Regions from separate parts of the Desulfitobacterium dehalogenans ATCC 51507 genome, predicted to be linked through region 1. Evidence: riboswitches for the same ligand, from Rfam matches in the RefSeq annotation. Region 1 holds a riboswitch; each other region holds the start of a gene.
The links. A riboswitch is a leader RNA that binds a small molecule or an ion and turns the genes downstream of it on or off. The one in region 1 is predicted to bind molybdenum cofactor.

Region 1 (5,143 bases):
AATTCATCGGCTCTTTTTTATTATTTAAGAAGCTTAACTTATAGGGAGCACCAGAAATGGTTGATGTCCATAAAGTATATATTGAAGGTGATGAGATGCGATATTATTGTTTAGAAATTGATGAAGGAAACAAGAAAAAATACGCCTATGGGTTAAGTGTAACCGAATGGCCAAGAAAATGGATTCTTTGCTCCAAATGCCAGAGAGAATGGAAAAAAAGCGTAATGCATGACTTTGGAACAGATACCCCTATTGTTTTGTCTAATGATAATTATCCTGATTTTCTCTGGTTTTATATTAATCATATTTCAGAGAAAGCTAAAGACGTTCTGGAAAGAGAAAAGATTACGGGCTATAGACTAGAGAAAGCCCCTGTGTTATCCTTCAATGATTTAACTGATATGCAACTTAAGGAGCTCCGGCGCCATGGTACCCGGGTCAATAAAATACCCACAGTCCCGCCTGCCTATTACAAACTTCATGTTGATGTGTGCGCCGAACTTTATAGAAAATCAAACATTATTCTGCTCGATAGTTGCTCGGAATGCGGCTATGAAACATACCTTGCCGAGAGCAAGGAGCGGATTGAATCGAGAGATAGCCTTTTTTTGAGGGGGGAGTCTCTCAATGGAATAGATCTGTTCAGGGCCAAGGGCTACGGTGTTAATATCTATTGCTCTGAAAGATTTGTTGAAGCCTATCAAAGACACGAGCTGACAGGATTGATGTTTACTGAGATTGTAGTGCTTTGAGGCTGCTGCATAACTGGGCGGAAGATAACCTAACATAACTAGATATAATGTAAAATAAAATCAAGATGTTTATTTTTCTGTTGATTTATGTTATTTATGTTTGTGGGAAGAAACATCGGGAATTAAAATTTCGGATTGTCCGATTATTAGCATAAAGACAAAACTGAATAGTTTCCGAGCTCATTCGTCTAAAAGAATCTCTCATGACGGAAGAGCCTGAGCAAACCGCTCACGGGGTCAGTTAGGAAACCAGCTGGCCTTCACTTATGAAAAGGAAGCAGAAAGGACAAATTTGACAGAGTCGGCTCTGGCTTTTGTTGTTTTCGCTATCGGGCGGTTTGCTTTTAGAAAGGCAAGCCGCTTTTTTCTTTATAGGAGAAAACTATGGCGAACAGATCAGGCAGCGTAGTCGCCAACTGATTTGACTGCTGTCAAATTTGAACCAAAATAACGGCAGGAATGTGCGGGAGAAATTCCACCGGATAAGGAGTGCATAAAAAATGATCAGAGCAGCTATTTACGGCAAAGGAGGGATTGGCAAATCCACTACCACATCCAATTTGGCGGTAGCCTTGAGTGAGATGGGTTATAAAGTGATGCAGATCGGCTGCGATCCCAAGGCGGATTCCACAAGAATGTTGACCGGAGGGAGGCCCATTCAAACCGTATTGGAGCTGGTGCGCAGCAAACGGGATGACCTGCAGGTGGGGGACTTTGTGCAAGAGGGATATAACGGAGTTCTTTGTGTGGAAGCCGGCGGTCCCATGCCGGGTATCGGCTGTGCCGGACGGGGAATTATCACCGCCTTTGATACCTTGGCAGAAATGAAGGCATATGAAGTCTACCAACCGGATATTGTGCTTTACGATGTGCTGGGGGATGTGGTCTGCGGCGGGTTCGCCATGCCTTTGCGGGGAGAATATACGGATGTGGTTTTTATAATTACCTCGGGAGAGATGATGTCCATGTACGCAGCGTCCAATATCGCCGCAGCTTTGGCCAATTTCCGCAACCGGGATTATGCCCGTTACGGGGGGCTGATTCTGAACCGGCGCAATGTGGACAAGGAGATGGAGCTGGTGCAGCAGCTATCGGCGGAAACCCAGGGTGAGCTCATTTCCGTTATCCCCCGGGCGGCTGAGATACAGAGAGGGGAAGAGCAGGGCAAGACAGTCATGGAGTTATTTCCCGAAACGGAGATCGCTCAAAGTTACCGCACTTTGGCCCGGCATTTCATTGAGGTATGCGGTCATGAGTAAGGGGGTGCAAAATAATCTTCTCAATTATATTCCCAACCGGAGCAGACCTAAGACTATTCTGCGCATTCCGGAGAGCCATAGTCTCCATATATGCCCCACGGCCTGCGGCCGCCGCAACGCTATACGTGCCCTGCAAAACGGGGAAAAAGAGTTTCTCTCCTTTTTATATATCGGGGAAGAGGATGCGGTTTCCGGACAATATGTTGAGAATATCGGCTGCGGTGGAAGAGCTTCTGGAGGTGCTTGAGCCGGCGCCTAAGGCCTTTGTGCTTTACTTTAATTGTATCGATGATTTCCTGGGTACCGATGAAAAAGCACTTTTGCGAGAGCTCAAAAGCCGTTTTCTCGGACATCATTTCACAGTCTGCCATATCAATCCCGTGGCGGCCGATGAAAAAATATCCCAGGGCATGCGCAAGCATAATCAGATGTATGAGCTGCTGGAATACACCGAGGAAAAGGACGAAGGTATTAATCTAATCGGCAATTATGTTTCTCTTGATCAGGAGAGCGAGCTCTTTGACCTTTTGGCGGACTGGGGGATTAAGAGAGTACGGGAGCTTTTTGCTTGTCGGACGTTTGAGGAATATCAAAAGATGGCGGCCAGTCGGCTGAACCTGGTACTAGTGCCCATGGGCTTGGTTGCTGCTCAAAGCATGGCGGAAAAGCTGGACATTCCTTATTATTTCAATCCCCCTTCCTATTTATGGTTTGGACCAGGAGTACATGGCTATCGGTTATGATGGAGCCTTTTTGCTGAAGGCCAGGTATTTTGTGGATGTGTTTAATGATGAGTCCTTTTATGGGTTTCACGGTATTCGCAAGCTGATGAAGCTTATGGGAGAAGCTGTCGCCAGGGCAGCGGATTGGGGAGACCTGAAGGTGAACAGAGATGAGGGGAGCGAGCGTCCATGGAACGGTTAGCCATCTATCTCCCGCCTTTTTCCAGTGATTATTCCGGAGCCTGTTCCACGCTCTTGAACTGAACTGTTTGATCATCATTGATGACGCCTCATGCTGTACCCGCAATTATGTCACCTAAGATGAACCCCGCTGGACGGAAAGCACGCGCAGTACCTTTGGCTCGAATCTGAGAACCATTGAAGCTGTGCTCGGGGATGAAGAACGGCTGATCAGCCAGACCATTGAAGCGGCGCAGAAGCTCAAGCCGGAATTCATTGCCGGGCAGCCCCGTGCCGGCGATCATCGGCAGGGATATGAACGGGATCGCCCGGGAAATTGAGGCGCGCAGTGGTTTTGCGGCACTAGGCTTTGCTACCACGGGATTTTCCTATTACAACAAGGGAATTTCTGCCGCCCATTTAAAACTGCTCAAACGATTCGCCGTTTCCGGAATCTCAACAGCTTCCAAACATGTAAATATTCTGGGCCTGACTCCGCTGGATTTCTCGGCCAACGATAACGGTAGGGATCTGATTCGTCTTCTGGAAGATAACGGCTTCCGGATTAACGGCAGTTTTTGGATGCAGACGGAGCTGGATCAGGTTCGGCGTGCCGCTTCTGCGGAGGTCAATCTGGTGGTATCCCAGTCTGGTTGGGCGGCTGCCCGGTATCTCTACACAAACTATGGTATTCCCTATGTAGCTGCAGCTCCTTTGGGGATGAAGCACAGCCGGGTTGTATTGGAGGCTTTACGTCAGACGGCGGCGGATAAGCAAAATCGTGTTATCAAGGGCGCCGTGGCAGAAGCCGGCGGAGATTTGCCGGTGGCCGATAAAGCGGGAGCCTTGTTGATCATCGGAGATCAGATCGTGGCCAATTCCCTTCGGGCCGCTCTCCGGCAAGCCGGTTGTGGGCAGAGCATTACCGTAGCCAGTTTTTTTGGCCTGGAGCCGGAATTGGCATTGCCTGGGGATCTCCTCCTGAAAAGCGAGAAACAGCTGATTAAGCTTCTCAGAAGCGGCATTTATACCAGGATGATCGCCGATCCCTTGATTCTCGGCCTTCCTGCCGCAGCCGGGCTTAAGGGTTATAGCCTTCCCCATCCGGCGATATCCAGCCTCCTTCATTGGCAGGATATGCCCCTTTTCATCGGCGAGGAATTTGAAAAGACCATATTAAGTTGGAGCGATTAAATGAAAAATAAAGCTAAGCGAAAAGGAGATACAGATATGAGTGAAAAAAAGCATTTACCTGTCACCCGAGCAGAGGCTTTGGAGCTGTATTCGGTGCCTGGAATCGCGGTCCGCTCCAATGATTTTAGCAACGGCCTGCCGGATACTTCAGGCTGGGTGAAAGGTGTTGACTATGTTCAGGCGGATACCGGGGATGATTTTCCTGATGAGTACGATACGGTCATCCCGGTGGAGGAGATTTACTATGACAGCGAGGGCCGACTGGCATTGGCTAAGGGTCTTACCTTTAAAAAAGGGGATTGTGTAGGAGCGGCAGGGACAGCGATTCGTCAGGGGGACCCGATTGTGGAAGCTCATGTCAGGCTGACCCCTTTGCATCTGACTATGCTGGCTCTGGGCGGAATTTATCACCTGGAAGTTATCAGAAAGCCTCAAGTCATTTATATACCCACCGGGAGTGAGCTGATCCATGCAGGAATCAAACCGGAGCGCGGTCAAACCATCGAGAGCAAAAGTCTGATGGTAAGTGCCTTGCTGCGGCAATGGTGAGCGGAGGTGACCTGTTATCCGATCATCAAGGATAAACCTGAGGAATTGGCGGAAGCCCTGGATAAGGCATTGAACGTTGCGGATTTAGTTTTGATCAATGGCGGATCCTCCAAAGGCGCTGAGGATTTCAATACCGCTCTCCTTGAGAAAAAGGCCGATCTTTTCCGGCACGGTATCAGGGCTATTCCCGGCAGGCCGGTGGGTATTGCTATGATCGGTGGGAAACCGGTGATCAATATGCCCGGACCTACTTTTGCCACCTTTCTAGCCATGGACTGGTGTGTATCCGGTCTGATCCATCATAATTATGGGCTGACGGCCCCCCGGCGGCCGAAGCTTAAAGTCCGTTTAACTGAGCCCCTTCATAAGCGGCCGGATTATGAATTTTATTTCAGGTTGATTTTGGATAGGAAAGAAGGGGGCTATGAAGCAACTCCCATGGCTGGGACCGAAACCTACCCGATTCTCTGCTGCAAATGGACGCTCT
Region 2 (5,143 bases), 790 kb from region 1:
ATTTGGGTTCAAGCCAGACATAACTGAACTAACACGACCGACTAACCTATTCAATATCCTGTTTTTAGGGTTGGGGGCATCGGCGCTTTGCTTTGTAACATGGAACTCCGCGGTTAAACTATTGGGTGCAGTGAAAACCAGCGTTTATATTTATATGGTTCCCGTCATAACCGTTATTACTGCCGTTATTGTGCTTCGTGAAAGAATTACCGGAGCCTCAGTATTTGGGATTGTACTTACGTTAGCAGGATTATTGATTTCGGAGAGGAAAGGTAGGCATATCCCCGAACACGCAGGAGCGGGTAAGGCTTAGCAACACCAAATTATACTTTAAGCATAGTCACATGGCTATGTTTTTTATTTGCTGTTGTGAACTTAAGAAGTGTGACCCAAAACACAAAACCACAGCCTGTGGATGGTACAATAAGTTTAAATGTGCAGTAATGGAGGAGGCATAATGATCGATAACCCTGGCTTTGTTCTGGAACATTGTCGGAAAAATTGCAGTAAATCTGCTCAGGATTGGTCTTTTTTATACCAACAGTTAGAGCAGATTCTAAAGAGTATGGATTTGTTTTCTCATCTGAACCAAAAGTTTCCGGTGATTCATTATCATCATTTGCCGAAGATAAGCATAGCCGGTTGTCCCAACGCCTGTTCTCAGCCCCAAATCAAAGATATAGGGCTAACGGGCTTTCTTATGCCCAAGTTCACAGAGGCAAGGTGTACGGGCTGTCAAGCCTGCTGCCGTTCCTGTCAAGAAGGTGCTCTGTCTTGGCAGGGAAGGCTGGAATTTGATGAAAGTAAGTGCATTGGTTGCGGGGATTGTGTGCGCTCATGTAAAACAGGCAAAATACTTCCCGGGGAATCGGGCTGGACTCTCCATCTTGGCGGGCGTTTGGGAAGGCATCCACAATTGGCACGATTGTCCCGGGAAAAGCTCCAGACGTCTGAACTCCCCGGTATAATCGGCCGCATCCTTGAAGACTATATAGAAAATGGCCTTCCGCTGGAAAGGCTCACTCATTTTCTTGACCGCCGACAGAATCTATAAAGAGTCACAAGGAGTTTTGGCGTTCATGAATCCATCCTCTCAGCTGGTCTAAATTGCTGACAGTTATTTGTTTCTTCTCCATTTTGAGAATTCCTAAATCCTTCAGTTCACTTAATATGCGGCTTACGGATTCCCGTGCTAAACTGCACATTCCTGCCAACTCTGTTGCGGTAAGGGGAATCGTAATGAGAATTCCCTCAGGAGTCTCTTGGCCGTGGACATGAGCTAAAGCGAAGATCTTAGCTCCCAACCGAGAACGAGCATCCCCCAGAGCAATATTCTTGATTTGCCGATAAGCTCTGCGGAGATCCAAAGCCATATTTCGATAAAAAGGCAGAAGTGCGGAAGGATTTTCATTAAAGTACTGAAGTAGCGCCTTTCGATCCAAAACGAAGACATCGGAGGCCTCGGCAGTGAGTGCTGCATAAGGATATACTTTATTATCTAATATAACTTCCGGGAAAAATGCGGGAGGTTGCAGAATCCGAAAAATTTTCTCAGTAAATTCACTCATGAGCAAAATTTGGATACGGCCTTTGAGTAAAAAATAGACTGAATTACCGTCTTCTCCGGAAAAGAAAAGGAATTGCTTTGCAGCATAATGGCGAACCCGTCCATGGTCAGAACAGTACTCCCAAAACGAATCAGGCAGTCCCTGCCAGTTGGGATTGTTTTTAAATATCTCGAACTTAAGAATATTACCAGCCATACTTCCCTTCCTTTCACAAAAGTGTCATCAAAGTATTATGTATGAACAAAATTCTATATTTCCTTGAAGAAACCCTTTAAAATCGAGGAAAAAATGATTTTCTTATGAAAGTGAATCATTCCCTGATTGCCAGTTATGGTTTATAATAATGAGTAGCCGAGCCATATTTCCTACCGAATTGATCTACGGAATTTGGCCGTTTCAGAGATGCCTGAAACCAGGGTGTGTTTAGAAATGAACATGCCTTCCGCAAAGAAAAGGAGGAAACCCCATGGAGAAGATTAGAGTGCAGGATGCGATCGGATCTGTGCTTATGCACGATCTGACACAAATTATCCCCGGAAAAACAAAAGATGCTCGCTTTAGAAAAGGTCATGTTATCAAGGAAGAAGATATACCGATTCTTCTCAGTATGGGAAAAGAGCATATTTTTGTGTGGGATCAGACTCCGGGTCTTATTCACGAAGATGAAGCAGCAGAGCGTCTGGCCAAAGCAGTGGCGGGCCCAGGTCTTTCCTTTAGTGAAACAAAAGAGGGAAAGGTCAATTTAATTGCTGAGGAGGATGGATTAATCTATGCTTCTGAAGAAGGGATCTATGCCCTCAATTCTTTAGAATATATTATCCTCGCTACCCTTCATAATCACCGTCCCGTGAAGAAAGGGCAGAAAATTGCGGGGACCAGGGTCGTTCCTCTGATGATTGATGAGAAAGTTATTGTAGAAGCCGAAGAAATCGCCCGGCAATTTAAGGAACCACTTCTTCAAATCCGCCCCCTTCAACCCAAAAAGGTTGGAGTGGTTACCACGGGAAGTGAAGTATACCATGGCCGTATCCAAGATAAATTTGGACCGGTTCTCCAAGGAAAAGTGGCCGAATGGGGCTCTGTTCTCTTGGGACAAACCTTTGCCGACGATAATGTAGAGATGATCCAAGAACGCATCCGCGAGCATATAGCTCATGGTGCAGAAATGGTCCTGGTAACCGGCGGCATGTCCGTGGATCCCGATGATTTGACCCCTACGGCGATCAAAGGTTTGGGGGGAGAGTTAGTCACTTATGGTACTCCTGTTCTTCCCGGAGCCATGCTGTTATTGGCTTACCTGGATGATATCCCGATTATGGGATTACCCGGCTGTGTCATGTATTCAAGAAAAACGGTCTTTGACCTTGTGGCAACACGCATTCTAGCTGGTGAGCGGCTTACTCGTCTGGAAATTGCCAAATACGGTCATGGAGGATTGTGCCTGGAGTGTCCGGAATGCACTTATCCCCATTGTTCCTTCGGAAAATAAGAGGAAGAACCTTCTCTTAGCCAAATTCCCAAGCGCTTGGGAATTTGGCTAATCGTTCTTTAGGAGAATACTTTTTTAGAGATCTGCCATAAATCACTGAGGTTCCGGCAGGGAAAAACCTGGGTGCAATACCTCCTATACTCCTTCATAAGATTGTCGGGTAAGCTCCAATCCTTTTCCTCCAAAGGGTTCAACCAAAAGATATGCTTAACCTTCTCTTGGATCTCCTGCAAATATTCTGCTTGAGCAGGGCGGAAATTGTTGCGGCCATCTCCCATGATCAACACGGTTCCCTTTGTGGAAAGAGCGGGAAGAACATTCTGGGCAAAGTCTTTGAAAACCTTACCATAATCTGTGAATCCAGAAGAATGCTTGCGGCCCCAGGAACGGATCTCTGCCATAGAATCACCGGTTATTAACCATTCTTCACAGGTGATATCCCAGATTCCATCAATAAAAAGGTAAAGCCGTACTTTGCGAAACCGGGATTTGATGCGTTGGCATAAGTAAAGAAGAAATTGAGAAAAGGGAGCTACGGAATTGGATACATCGCATAGTACAATAAGCTCGGGATGCTTTAAGACATAGGTTTCATATTCAAAGCGAAAGACAGATCCATTGCCCCGAACCATTTCTTTTAGCAAAGAGGAAACCCGCAGGGTTCCACGGGAGGCTTTCTTTTTACTCAATCCTCGATGAACAGCCAATCTGTTTCCCATTTGTCTAAGGGCTTGATGGACCATCCCTTCTTCATCGGCGGTAAATGAATTCAAAGGCTTAAAACGCCAATTCACTTCACGGAGAATATCCCAGCGATTTTGGCTCTGTAAACGTTCCTGCCAAAGAACCTGGCGAATCTGACGATTCCAAAAGTCCTGATAAGCTTCGAATGTTTGCCATTGGTCCTCCGATACTTCACCCCGGTTTTTAGCCAGTTCCAAAGAATTGGACCAAGTCAAAAATCCCGATTGTCCAAGAATGAATTTAACCTGCTTCTCAAAATCAAACTCCTGAGTTTCTTCTTCCTCGATGGTACCAGGGAATCCTTTAAGCCCCATTAAATAGTGGAGATCCGGCATTTGAAAAGAGGTTGCCGAGGATTGAGAAGACTCTCTTGAGGATTTAAGGATCAGGGTGATTCCTCCTTGCCCGGTACCGATACCTTGGTGGGAACCATCCCCAGTGTTTCCTTGGTCCGGGCCTGTACATTGTCCAGGGGCAGTATGCTCTGAATCCGGGGAGGATGACTCTGTGGATGCCAGGAGATCATAGACCATGTCATAAAGCTGATGATCTTCCGGGCGATGGATGAAAAGAGATTTTAGCACGAGTTGTGGTGAAAGATCCGGAAACAGAGTTAAGGCCTTTAAAGCATCCTGAACTTGATCAATTGTAATAGTGATGCCCACCGAACGCAGCACATAGATGAGCTTCAGCAGTTGCCAGCCGTTGATATTGAGTCCATTCATGAATATCCCCCGCTCTGGGTTTGAGTTCTTCTGGCAGCTTCCTGTTGCCAAGCCTTTAAACGCTCTTCAAGCTTTGCCAAATCACTGGGATATTTTAAAAGTATGGATAGGGTACCTTCCAATTGCTTCATATCGAGAGATTCCTGGCGAAGAATATGGAGAGCCCGGGCGAAGTCCATACTTTCAGATACACTGGGTAATTTGCGTAAAGGAATCTTACGGATTTTGGCTACGAACTCACACACATCCTGGATTAAGGCCGTAGTAATCTCCGGACACCTTTGGGCAAGAATCCTCATTTCTTGTTCCACATCCGGATAAGCTAAGAGCAGGTGAACACAGCGTCTTCTTAAAGCTTCGGAAAGATCCCTGGTGTTGTTACTGGTTAAGAGGACCATAGGAGAATTTTTGGCCTTAAAGGTTCCTACCTCCGGGATCGTGACTTGAAACTCGGCAAGAAGTTCCAGTAAGAAGCTTTCAAATTCTTCATCACTTTTGTCCAGTTCATCAATAAGAAGAATAACGGGCTCTTCAGCAAGCACAGTTTGCAGCAATGGTCTGGCTAACAAAAATTCAGGCCCATAAATATTCTCCTTAATTTCTTCCCAGCCGGTAAT
Region 3 (5,143 bases), 2.1 Mb from region 1:
CCAATCTCAGATTTCCGGGCATAGACATAGGGCACTCCGTTTAATTCCAGTACAAAAAGATCCTTGGTTTCCACCCCTTGCCCACGGGCAAAGCCTTGAGCCGCTTTAGTGGGATTTCCTGCGGCATCATAAGCTGCCTTGACTGCAGGCCCTTTGACTTCTGCCGTAAAGTCTGTTTGTTTTTCGGCCAGGCCTTGAATAAGCACAGCAAAACGCCGGGGTGTAGTGTAGACCTTCAGATCTTGATAATCCAGGCGCAGCTCCTGACAATATTTCTGAACTTGCTCCCGAAGTTGGTTCCGCACACCGGGGGCGAATTTCGCCGGGATTTCTTCCGTACCGATCTCTAGCAGAAAATCTTTAGCCATCTTATTCGGCCTCCTTTCCAGATTGTACTTTGAGTAAGGGGTATCCTAATTTTTCACGTTGCTCGACGTAGGCATGAGCGCAAAGACGAGCTAAATTCCGCACCCTGGCAATATAGCCCGTCCGCTCCGTCACACTGATGGCCCCGCGAGCATCCAGGAGGTTGAAAGTGTGGGAGCATTTGAGGACATAATCGTAAGCAGGAAGAACCAGCCCTTTCTCTACGATCTGAACGGCTTCCTTCTCATACATATCAAACCAAGTTTGAAGGGCTTCCACATCGGCTGCCTCAAAATTGTAATGGGAATAATCGATTTCATTTTGAAGATAGATATCTCCATAGGTGATATCTCCCACATACTCAATATCATAAACACTCTCTTTGTTTTGAATAGTCATAGCTAAACGCTCAAGACCATAGGTAATCTCAGCGCAAACCGGTTTGCAGTCAATCCCCCCGCATTGTTGAAAGTAGGTGAACTGAGTGACTTCCATGCCATCCAGCCAGACTTCCCAACCTAACCCCCAAGCCCCAAGAGTAGGGGATTCCCAGTTATCTTCGACAAAGCGAATATCATGCTCCTTGGGGTTAATTCCCAAGCGTTCCAGACTTTGCAGATAGAGCTCTTGAATATTATCCGGTGAAGGTTTAATAATGACTTGGTATTGAAAATAATGCTGTAAACGGTTGGGATTTTCTCCATAACGTCCATCTGTAGGACGACGGGAAGGCTCGATATAAGCCACTTTCCAGGGCTCAGGCCCTAAGGCACGCAAAAAAGTGTTGGGATTAAATGTTCCGGCACCTTTTTCCATATCATAAGGCTGGGCAATGATGCATCCTTGCTCCCCCCAAAATTGGTTCAGGGAAAGAATCATGTCCTGAAATTTCATGATTAACCTCCTGTTTTAATTTTTTTGGACTTTATTAAACTGAAGCCGCATTGGAAGCGCCCGAGGGTTGAAGATGAAGGATAAGCTGCCCCATAAAAGAGACATGGCAGCTAATATGTCAAAAAACTCTCGCCCCCGTAGCACTTCTGCTACAGGGACGAGAGTATTCTTCCCGCGGTTCCACCCTGTTTGATCTCATGGAAAGCCAAGAGATCCTCCTTCTTTAACACGCACTCCAAGTGCCCTGATTCGCTTACCCGTTTGGCTTCCACCTCTTCCAAACTCGCTTAAGGGATACACGGATCTTCCTCTCATCATCGCACGAAAAAATTTAATTTGGAAATAATTATAGTACGGCTTAATCGTTTTGTCAATCTATGCTGTATTGATCTCATTTTCTTTTTCAATCAAACTCAAAACTGAGGCAAGCCCCTTAGCTTGGGAGTAATATACTTTCTTATTACACTTTCTAGCTACATCTTTTGCATCCCACATGCTGAGATGGGAGCAAACCATTTGCACGATAATCACACAATCTGCGCCTTTTATGATGTTTTCCAACAGTTTTTTGTTGTTCCTTCTCGGCACACCATCATGGAAGCGCAATTCTATGTTATTTAACTTGCCTATGGATTTGCTATGTCTCTCGAAATTATATCCGCCTATAATCGCTATCTTCATTGGGAATCCACCTCCTTTTCAAACGTGAAGGCATATCCATTTCTGGGTATACCCGAGGGCATATCGCCCTGGCCGACCAACCATGGATTACTCTTTAGGTCGCTTCGGCTCGGAGACAATTATAAACTTCTTCTCGATCAAAACTAACTAGAACACACTACTCCATATTATGATTTATTATATATTGATTTTAGTCACGTCTCAATAGGCTTCAAATTATTGAAGAGATAGATTGAATTAAAAGTACCGAAGCAAATGTGAAGCTATGTATTCCGGCAAGGCATCTCGGTTTTCCTCGTTCACAGAAATCAGCTTTACGTTTTGATGATACCTTATCTGATCTGTCCAACCGTTGCTAGCCTGCTTTATCACACCAAGTATAGGAATAGAGCCTGCTATAGCCTCCAAAATTTCCTCTTGAAAGGCAAAAGCATTGCGTTCCTGGCTGCCGCATTCATCCATCACAATGAGTTGAGCTTTGATTCTAGCCAAATGAATAAGCTCAACACCATAACCATCGAACCGCTCCGTAAGGACTTGTGGAAGACCCTCTTCCCGAAAACGGACTATAACATTCTCTTCCTGATAAACCTTCTCTCCCGAAGCAGAAGTCATATAAAGCCGCTGGTTCGGAGAACCTCTGTCGGGGCCAAAGTAGGTTCTGAAACCGTCGTACGCTACATTGCAAATCCTCAGTGTTTTATCAATGATCGTACTTTTACCCACTTGAATCTCACCGATCAAAAAGATGTGCATAGCCTTTATAGTTTCCCTTCAATTTCAAATACCCCTATGGGCTTTTGGCGCGGAAGATAGAGGGAAAATTCTCCTTTTCCTATTGCAACAAGGCGCTCTGTTATAAAATTCTCCAAATCATGAGGACTGATATTATGGGATTGGGTCCTAACAAAATTCCGGGCCTCTTCTTCAGACCGAAAGGGCTGGCCAAACTCAAAGACGGTTTCGGTGAGAGAATAGGGTATTCCTTTGCGGATTAATCCTTCCTCAACCTCTTTAGCCGTGTTTTTCTGGAATCTCCGATACTTTTCGGGATAGAGCTCAGCTTGACTCTTTCTACCCACCACCGCAATGAGCTTTTTGCAGTGTGACAAAAATTGTTCCAGCTCACGGCTGCCAAAGAAGCTGATGAAAATAACATCCCAGCACTCCTCAATGGAGTTGCAATCCATCGTTAAAGGGGTAATGTTGGTAAGATTTCTTGTCTGAATGCTTTTCTTAAGGGTCTCAATAGCATAAGGATGAATGTCTATGCAGGTAATGCGGTCAATGTATCTGCTCAGTTCTAAATCGACCATCCCTATTCCACAGCCAATATCACATAAAGTAGAGTACTCTGCCAATTTAGGCCCCACCAACTCAGCGATATTCTTGAAAAAGCCGGTATGCCTTTCAGCATCTTCATACCATCTTACTGTATTTTCATTCCATTCGAAATTCACCCCTGCCCCTCCCTGCTTATTTTTTTATCGCCACTTTCTGTCCCGTAGTATATATCTTCACTTTTTCAGCCCCGGCTACGATTCTAAAAGCCCGGGCATTATCTTTAATCATAAATCCCGAAAGTTCTTGAAGCCCATAATCAAAGAGTATCGGTGCCAGAGGGGTCCCCGGCCCTACCAAAGTGGTTCGTTTTGCGTTTTTTGACAATTCAAGAAGCCTCGGCAACGTCTTATCCACTACAGAAGCACAAGTAATGTAGACATAGTCACACTCCGGAAGAATAAATTCACTTGCCGGCATGGGATAATCCCCTTCCTCCGGACTCCACTCCAAAATAGAAAGATCGCAGATCGGCTCCAGAAGGCTTTCCAGATGGGGGAAATGCCCCACCACTCCAACCTTTTTGCCCTTCACTTCATTCTGAGACATAATAAATGGGTCATTCATGCGATCCTCAACTCTTTTGGCTTCCGAGAATACTACACCATTTTCTCTGGCCACTTGAGGATTATTGTAATAAGCGTTGATCGCCGCCAAACCAATAGAAGCTTCAATATAATTCCATGACTTAACACAAGCAGCTACCTCTCGCAGAGGAAGGCCTAATAAGTTTTGCGTAAGCATAGGCATTCTCGTTTCATAGAGACGATTGGGACCGAGCCCCCCACCATCCCCGCTGCGAATCATGGAATGGGTCGTTCCGCATATCAGCTCATCGACCAGGTAGTCCTCCGGAATCCCGTTAATCATGGCATCATAGATTTCCCACATAGTCTGCCTTCCTTTCACAATGGTCTCATCTTTTATCAGTTAACAGTCCAAGCCGGCAACTCAGCAATATAATCTCCTGAACGCAAGCGGTTTCTTAATTCGCCCAAAACATTATCCAGTTTCTCTATGGTTTTGAGACTCTCCCTTTCTTCCTCCGTGGTATCGATGATTTTAGCGATTCCACCGTCTTTAATGACAATGCGTTTATCCGCACTCAAGGCTAAGAGGGGATCATGGGTGGATACTAAAATAACTTTTTCCCGGTTAGCCAAAAGGGTAATTGCCTGCTTCCTATCGATTCCTGCGTTTTCAATTTCGTCAATCAGTACAATGGGAGACTCGCTGATAAAAGCAGTATCAGCAATCATCAGCGCCCTTGACTGACCCCCACTGAGTTGAGTTACCTTTGTTTCCTCTGAAAACTTCTCCCCCGCCAGATCATTAGCACACTGAAAGCATCTCCGAATCACATCCTCCGCATGGGGTGTCATCCTGCTCTTCGCATGCATTACTAAAAACTCACGGACCGTTAAATCCATAACGAAGTTCATGTTCTGAGACAGCTGGGCCACCAGTTTCCCCTCCATCTCAAAGCGTTGAGAATCATCCAGCTCAGACCCATTGATCCGAATTATTCTGCCTGTAGGGGTATCCCCTTGAGCCAGGCATTCAATATCATTGAGCAGCCTGCTTTTTCCCGATCCGGTGGGACCCACAATACTGATAATTTCTCCGGGATAAATGGTGAGACTAATTGCTTCAGGTTCTTTTAATTTGTTGTATCCTCCGTGAATTGTCAATGATGAAATGGCCTCCCGGGCACTTCCCCTCAGTGAAAATGTCTCGAGAAATTGGCAAAAGCTTTGCACGACTTCAAAAGATTCCAACCCGAATTCCACAAGAATTTCCTCATCTGCCTCCTGTAATGCTTCAAGCAAGGGGAGTTCTTTGGCAATACCGTCCAAACGCA
Region 4 (5,143 bases), 110 kb from region 1:
GTGGCCTCTGGGGTAACATCACGTAAGGAGAAGCCTGTACCTCCCGTGGTCAGAATAAGGTCCAAGCCATCTTCATCCACCCACTTTTTCATAGTTTGAGCCAAAAGCTCCTGATCATCCGGAAGGATGGCATAGAGAACGACTTCGCCGTCAATCTCTTTCACCAATTCCTTGAGAACAGTACCGGAAAGATCTTCTCTTTGACCTTGGGCACCTTTATCACTGGCTGTTATAACCCCAACCCTTAGCATTATTCCATCACCTCAATAGTGTCTCCCACCCCAATAGGACCACCTTCCAGAACACGGATAAAGATCCCTTCCTTCGGCATAACACAATCCCCCGCTTGATAATAAATAGCACAACGGGTATGACACTCTTTACCGATCTGGGTCACTTCCCCCACGCCGGTTTCACCAATCTTCAGTTTTGTGCCGAGGGGCAGGCTAACCAGATCAATTCCTTCGGTGGTTAAGTTCTCAGCGAAATCTCCCGGTCCCACATCAAGCCCCATGTCCTGCATCTTCTTAATGCTTTCCAAAGCCAGCAAACTTACTTGACGATGCCAATCTCCCCCATGGGCATCACCTTCAATACCAAAATTAACCTTCAGGATTCCCTCGCCCACGTTCTTCTTCCGCATCCCCTTTTTCTCACTTGTACAAACTGCAATAATTTTCGCCATTCATCTTTCTCCCCAATCTTTTAGCTTATATGGTCTTCGCGCATAAAATGACCGCTCTTGCCACCGGTTTTTTCCATGAGCCGGATATCGCCGATGACCATGGTCTTGTCGATAGCTTTGCACATATCATAGATGGTTAAAGCTGCTACGCTTACCGCTGTAAGAGCTTCCATCTCAACCCCGGTTTTCCCCGTGACCTTGACGATTCCTTCGATTTCTATGGTTCCTGGAGGAACAATTTCAAAATTCAGTTTAGCCCCTGTAATAGCCAAAGGGTGACACATAGGAATAACATTTGAAGTTTGTTTGGCTGCCATGATTCCTGCGACTTGGGCTACCGCCAATACATCCCCTTTAGCAATCTGCCCTAACCGGATTCTCTCTAAAGTTTCCGGTTGCATCTCTACCTTACCCCGGGCTGTAGCCACTCGAGTGGTCTCCGCTTTATCCGAGACATCCACCATACGTGCCCGGCCTTCTTCATCAAAATGTGTCAATTCCATAATTATCCTCCAATCTGGGACATAATCCGTTGATCCTGCCAAGCCTGATCATTCATATGATGTTCAGCCGGCTTATTCCAAATCGCTTGGGCAAAAACATCCCTGACCTCATCATCACTCTTGTTGGAGCGAAGCACTTCACGAAAATCCACTTCATTGGAACTGTGTAAACATAGGCGCAGCTTACCATCGGGAGTTAAGCGAATACGGTTGCAGGTGCTGCAAAAATGTTTGCTGATAGCGCTGATAAAGCCCACACTACCTTTAAATCCCTCCGAAGTGATATATTCAGCAGGCCCTCCTCCTCGAATGTCACGAGTAGCTTTAAGGCCCTCTAAGCCCAATATTGCTTTCATCTCATCGATGGATACAAAATCACTGCGTTTATCCGAACTGATTCCGATGGGCATCAATTCGATAAAGCGAACATGAACGGGATAGTCATGGGCTAATTCCATAAAACGTGGCAGTTCATGGCTATTGAAATCACGAACAACCACTACGTTGAGTTTAACCGGATGTAACCCTACTTCGAGGGAGCGGTGTATCCCTTGAAAGACTTTCTTAATATCCCCACCACGGGTGAGCTCTCGAAACTTATCTTCATCGAAGGTATCCAGGCTTATATTAACTCGATTAACTCCCGCCTTCTTTAGGTCTTCTGCCATGTCTGGAAGAAGTATCCCATTGGTGGTAAGCATCAGATCCTCCACCCCTGAAATTTGGGAAGCATTCTGTAAAAATTCCAGAATTCCGGATCGAATTAAGGGCTCCCCGCCGGTTATGCGAAACCGTCTAAATCCTAAGGAGGTACTAATCCGCATGACACGTGATATTTCTTCATAGGTCAAGATAGACTCATGGGGAATCCATTGAACTCCTTCAGGAGGCATGCAATACTTGCAACGTAAATTGCAGCGATCTGTAATGGAAATCCTCAGGTATTCGATCTGGCGTCGATATTGATCTTGCATAGATTTCCCCCACCTTCACGTTCATTATTCCACAAAACAAAGAACTCCCACGGTCTGTAAAACCGGGGAGTTCCCCTATACCCTACAGACTCCTTTCCAAATGGGAGGCATTACTGTTTCCAATAATACCCGGTGCAGAATGCACGACTGGTAAACCATAGCTCACTTTAGGTTTCCAGCTTCGGAGCACAAAACGTATTCTATTACTCATTATACTACGGCTGTGAATAATTATTAAAGAATGTAACTAATTGTAGTATACACTATTTTGGAGATTGCAAAAAGAGTTCTAATAATAATATTTCTTAATCTTTATTAACAAATCTTAATAAATTCCTGATAAAATAGCCGCTTTTTATAGTTTCCTTTAAATACGATAAAGAATGTCTACATTATTGTCAAGTATTATGAAGATTATGCTGTTGCAGGGTTAGGTATTCTTGAGGTGTATTCATATTACTGAAACAAAGACGTATGTTTGGAAAATTAATGAAATCCTTCTCCCTCATATGACGTACCCTGTTGTTTTGCCGAATAAATACTGCCAGTTTAAGATGCTTCGCCTTTAAACTGTCTTCAATTATGGGAAGACAGTTTTTGTGATAAAAAGCATGGAGGGGTTGAATTTCGCCATCAAGCTCAGGGATTAAGATATCAACCTCCCCTTCAATTTTCCCGGCCATAAATCGAATCACTTCTACACTCAAAAAAGGCATATCGCAAGCGGCAAAAAAGGCATAATCATAACGAGCTTCCCGCAAGCATGCTTCTAACCCTCCTAAGGGCCCATGGTCCAGATAATTATCTTTGATCACTTTAACTCCATATTTAGCATAGAGCTCCGGATGATTGCTGCTAATCATCACTTCAGCAAAGACCGTACTAAAGATAGCTAAGGTATGCTCAATGAGTGGGACCCCAGCCCATTCAATAAAAGCCTTGTTGCGACCCATGCGAGAGCTTTTCCCACCGGCCAGGATAATTCCGGTTATCGGCAAAAGGGTTTCTCCATTATTAGCATCCATATGGTATGTCTCCCTATATCTATCAATGATCAGACTTTTGTCTTTTGCTTTATTGTAACACAGATAAGCCCTTCCCATAAAAGAACTTTTACTTTCCACCCTAATAGCTAGTTAATACCAAGCTGTTTTTTCTGAAATAAAAAAGGGAGAGTGCCGCAAGCTATGCATATTAGACAAAGCTTGGACACTCCCCTATTCCTATCCTCACAGAGGATAAGTCAACTACGCTTCAGATGGAGTCGAAACTCCACCTGAAGCAAGTTTCCTTTATTGTGCAGATTGCACCAGAGGTTCCACCCGCACACCGCAGACCTTATATTCGTAGGTCTTAGTTACTTTATCATACGCTCCGTTGGTTAAGACATTCGTCGGTGACTCCCTATAATGCAGGGTCATAAAGAGCACTCCAGGCGGGACCCTTTCAGTTACCCAGACCTTGGTCACTACCTCACCGCGGCGGGAAACTACTTTAACATTCTCACCGTCCTGAATTCCCAACCGTCGGGCATCCTTAGGATTAAGTTCAGCCAATTCCTCAGGTGCATGCTCATCCAACGCAGCTGAGAAACGAGTGGAGATATTGTAATGCTGCAGCTTGCGGCCTGTGGTCAGCAGGAATGGATACTCTTCATCAGGCAGCTCATCCGGCAGTTGATGCTCAATCGCCGCGAATAAGCCTTTGCCACGGGTAAATTTCCCTTCGTGCAGGAACTTCGTTCCCGGATGATCGGCATGGGGAACCGGCCATTGCAATCCCTTCCTGCCCAGACGTTCATAGGTGATGCCGGCATATTGCGGCGTCAGCGCGGCAATTTCCTGCATGATCTCCGCGGGAGACTGGTAAGCCATCGGATACCCCATCCGGTTGGCGAGCTCACAAATGATTTCCCAGTCAGCCTTCGCAGCGGCGATCGGCTTAATCGCCCGATTAACCCTCTGCACCCGACGCTCGGTATTCGTGAACGTGCCGTCCTTTTCCGCAAAGCTGGCGCCCGGCAAAATGACATCAGCCAGTTCGGCGGTCTCAGACATAAAGATGTTCTGAACAACCAGGAAATCCAGAGCCTCCAGGCCTTTACGCACGTGATTGGCGTCGGCGTCGGTTAGCACAGGGTCTTCGCCCATGATATACATAGCCCGCAATTCCTTCTTAACCGCTGAATCAAACATATCCGGAATCATGAAGCCCTGGTTGGGATTAAGGGAAGCTCCCCAGGACTCTTCAAACTTAGCCCGCACCGACGGGTTGGTAACACTCTGGTAACCGGTGTAAACATTAGGCAGAGCCCCCATATCGCAGGCTCCCTGCACATTGTTCTGACCCCTCAACGGGTTGACTCCGGAGCTTTCCTTCCCGATATTTCCAGTGAGCATGGCCAGATTGGCCAGGGACATAACATTATCTGTGCCACAGACATGCTCCGTGATTCCCAGGGTGTAGAAAATCTGAGCACGTTCCACACCGGTGTAGAGACGGGCAGCTTCCACCATTAGCTCTACGGGAACTCCAGTGATTTTGCTGACTTCTTCCGGCGGGAATTTCTTGAGATTTTCCCGTAGTTGTTCATAGCCTTCGGTCCGTTCCTCAATAAAGGCACGATCCTCCCAGCCGTTCTCCAAAATGATATTCATAATCCCATTGATCAGGGGAATATCTGTGCCCGGCTTCAATCTCATCCAGACATGAGCATCCCTGGCCAGCTCGATCTCCCGTGGATCAGCTACGATGAGCTTGGCTCCCCGAGCCAGTGCTTGTTTCATCTTGGTACCGATAATCGGATGAGCTTCCGTGGTATTGGAGCCGATTACAAACATGACTTCCGCATTGGGGATTTCATTGATGGAATTGGTCATCGCTCCTGAGCCAAATGAAGTGGCAAGACCTGCCACAGTGGGAGCGTGTCAGGTACGTGCGCAGTGATCCACATTATTCGTTCCGATCACCGCGCGCATGAA

Region 2: another riboswitch for molybdenum cofactor. It lies ahead of DESDE_RS10805 (molybdopterin-binding protein); the one in region 1 lies ahead of DESDE_RS06975 (nucleotide-binding protein).
Region 3: another riboswitch for molybdenum cofactor. It lies ahead of DESDE_RS17565 (DUF2325 domain-containing protein); the one in region 1 lies ahead of DESDE_RS06975 (nucleotide-binding protein).
Region 4: another riboswitch for molybdenum cofactor. It lies ahead of moaA (GTP 3',8-cyclase MoaA); the one in region 1 lies ahead of DESDE_RS06975 (nucleotide-binding protein).

Annotation. Positions count from the first base shown of each region.
Region 1 covers NC_018017.1:1,438,817-1,443,959, forward strand. The annotation lists gene DESDE_RS06970 (double-CXXCG motif protein) at 57-752, shown strand; molybdenum cofactor riboswitch at 913-1,045, shown strand; gene DESDE_RS06975 (nucleotide-binding protein) at 1,253-2,011, shown strand; gene DESDE_RS22450 (hypothetical protein) at 2,004-2,258, shown strand; gene DESDE_RS22455 (nitrogenase component 1) at 2,212-2,754, shown strand; gene DESDE_RS22460 (hypothetical protein) at 2,738-2,935, shown strand; gene DESDE_RS06985 (nitrogenase component 1) at 3,157-4,107, shown strand; gene DESDE_RS22465 (molybdopterin-binding domain-containing protein) at 4,144-4,656, shown strand; gene DESDE_RS22470 (molybdopterin-binding protein) at 4,663-5,143, shown strand, end outside.
Region 2 covers NC_018017.1:2,228,138-2,233,280, reverse strand. The annotation lists gene DESDE_RS10820 (DMT family transporter) at 1-313, shown strand, start outside; gene DESDE_RS10815 (4Fe-4S dicluster domain-containing protein) at 458-1,054, shown strand; gene DESDE_RS10810 (Crp/Fnr family transcriptional regulator) at 1,059-1,763, opposite strand; molybdenum cofactor riboswitch at 1,906-2,042, shown strand; gene DESDE_RS10805 (molybdopterin-binding protein) at 2,035-3,057, shown strand; gene DESDE_RS10800 (VWA domain-containing protein) at 3,117-4,526, opposite strand; gene DESDE_RS10795 (AAA family ATPase) at 4,523-5,143, opposite strand, start outside.
Region 3 covers NC_018017.1:3,625,580-3,630,722, forward strand. The annotation lists gene glyS (glycine--tRNA ligase subunit beta) at 1-368, opposite strand, end outside; gene glyQ (glycine--tRNA ligase subunit alpha) at 370-1,260, opposite strand; gene DESDE_RS17565 (DUF2325 domain-containing protein) at 1,636-1,941, opposite strand; molybdenum cofactor riboswitch at 1,937-2,068, opposite strand; gene DESDE_RS17570 (nucleoside-triphosphatase) at 2,179-2,697, opposite strand; gene DESDE_RS17575 (class I SAM-dependent methyltransferase) at 2,703-3,401, opposite strand; gene DESDE_RS17580 (DUF364 domain-containing protein) at 3,418-4,173, opposite strand; gene DESDE_RS17585 (ATP-binding cassette domain-containing protein) at 4,209-5,143, opposite strand, start outside.
Region 4 covers NC_018017.1:1,328,657-1,333,799, reverse strand. The annotation lists gene DESDE_RS06455 (MogA/MoaB family molybdenum cofactor biosynthesis protein) at 1-251, opposite strand, end outside; gene DESDE_RS06450 (MOSC domain-containing protein) at 251-685, opposite strand; gene moaC (cyclic pyranopterin monophosphate synthase MoaC) at 706-1,188, opposite strand; gene moaA (GTP 3',8-cyclase MoaA) at 1,191-2,162, opposite strand; molybdenum cofactor riboswitch at 2,236-2,361, opposite strand; gene mobA (molybdenum cofactor guanylyltransferase) at 2,561-3,187, opposite strand; gene fdhF (formate dehydrogenase subunit alpha) at 3,455-5,143, opposite strand, start outside.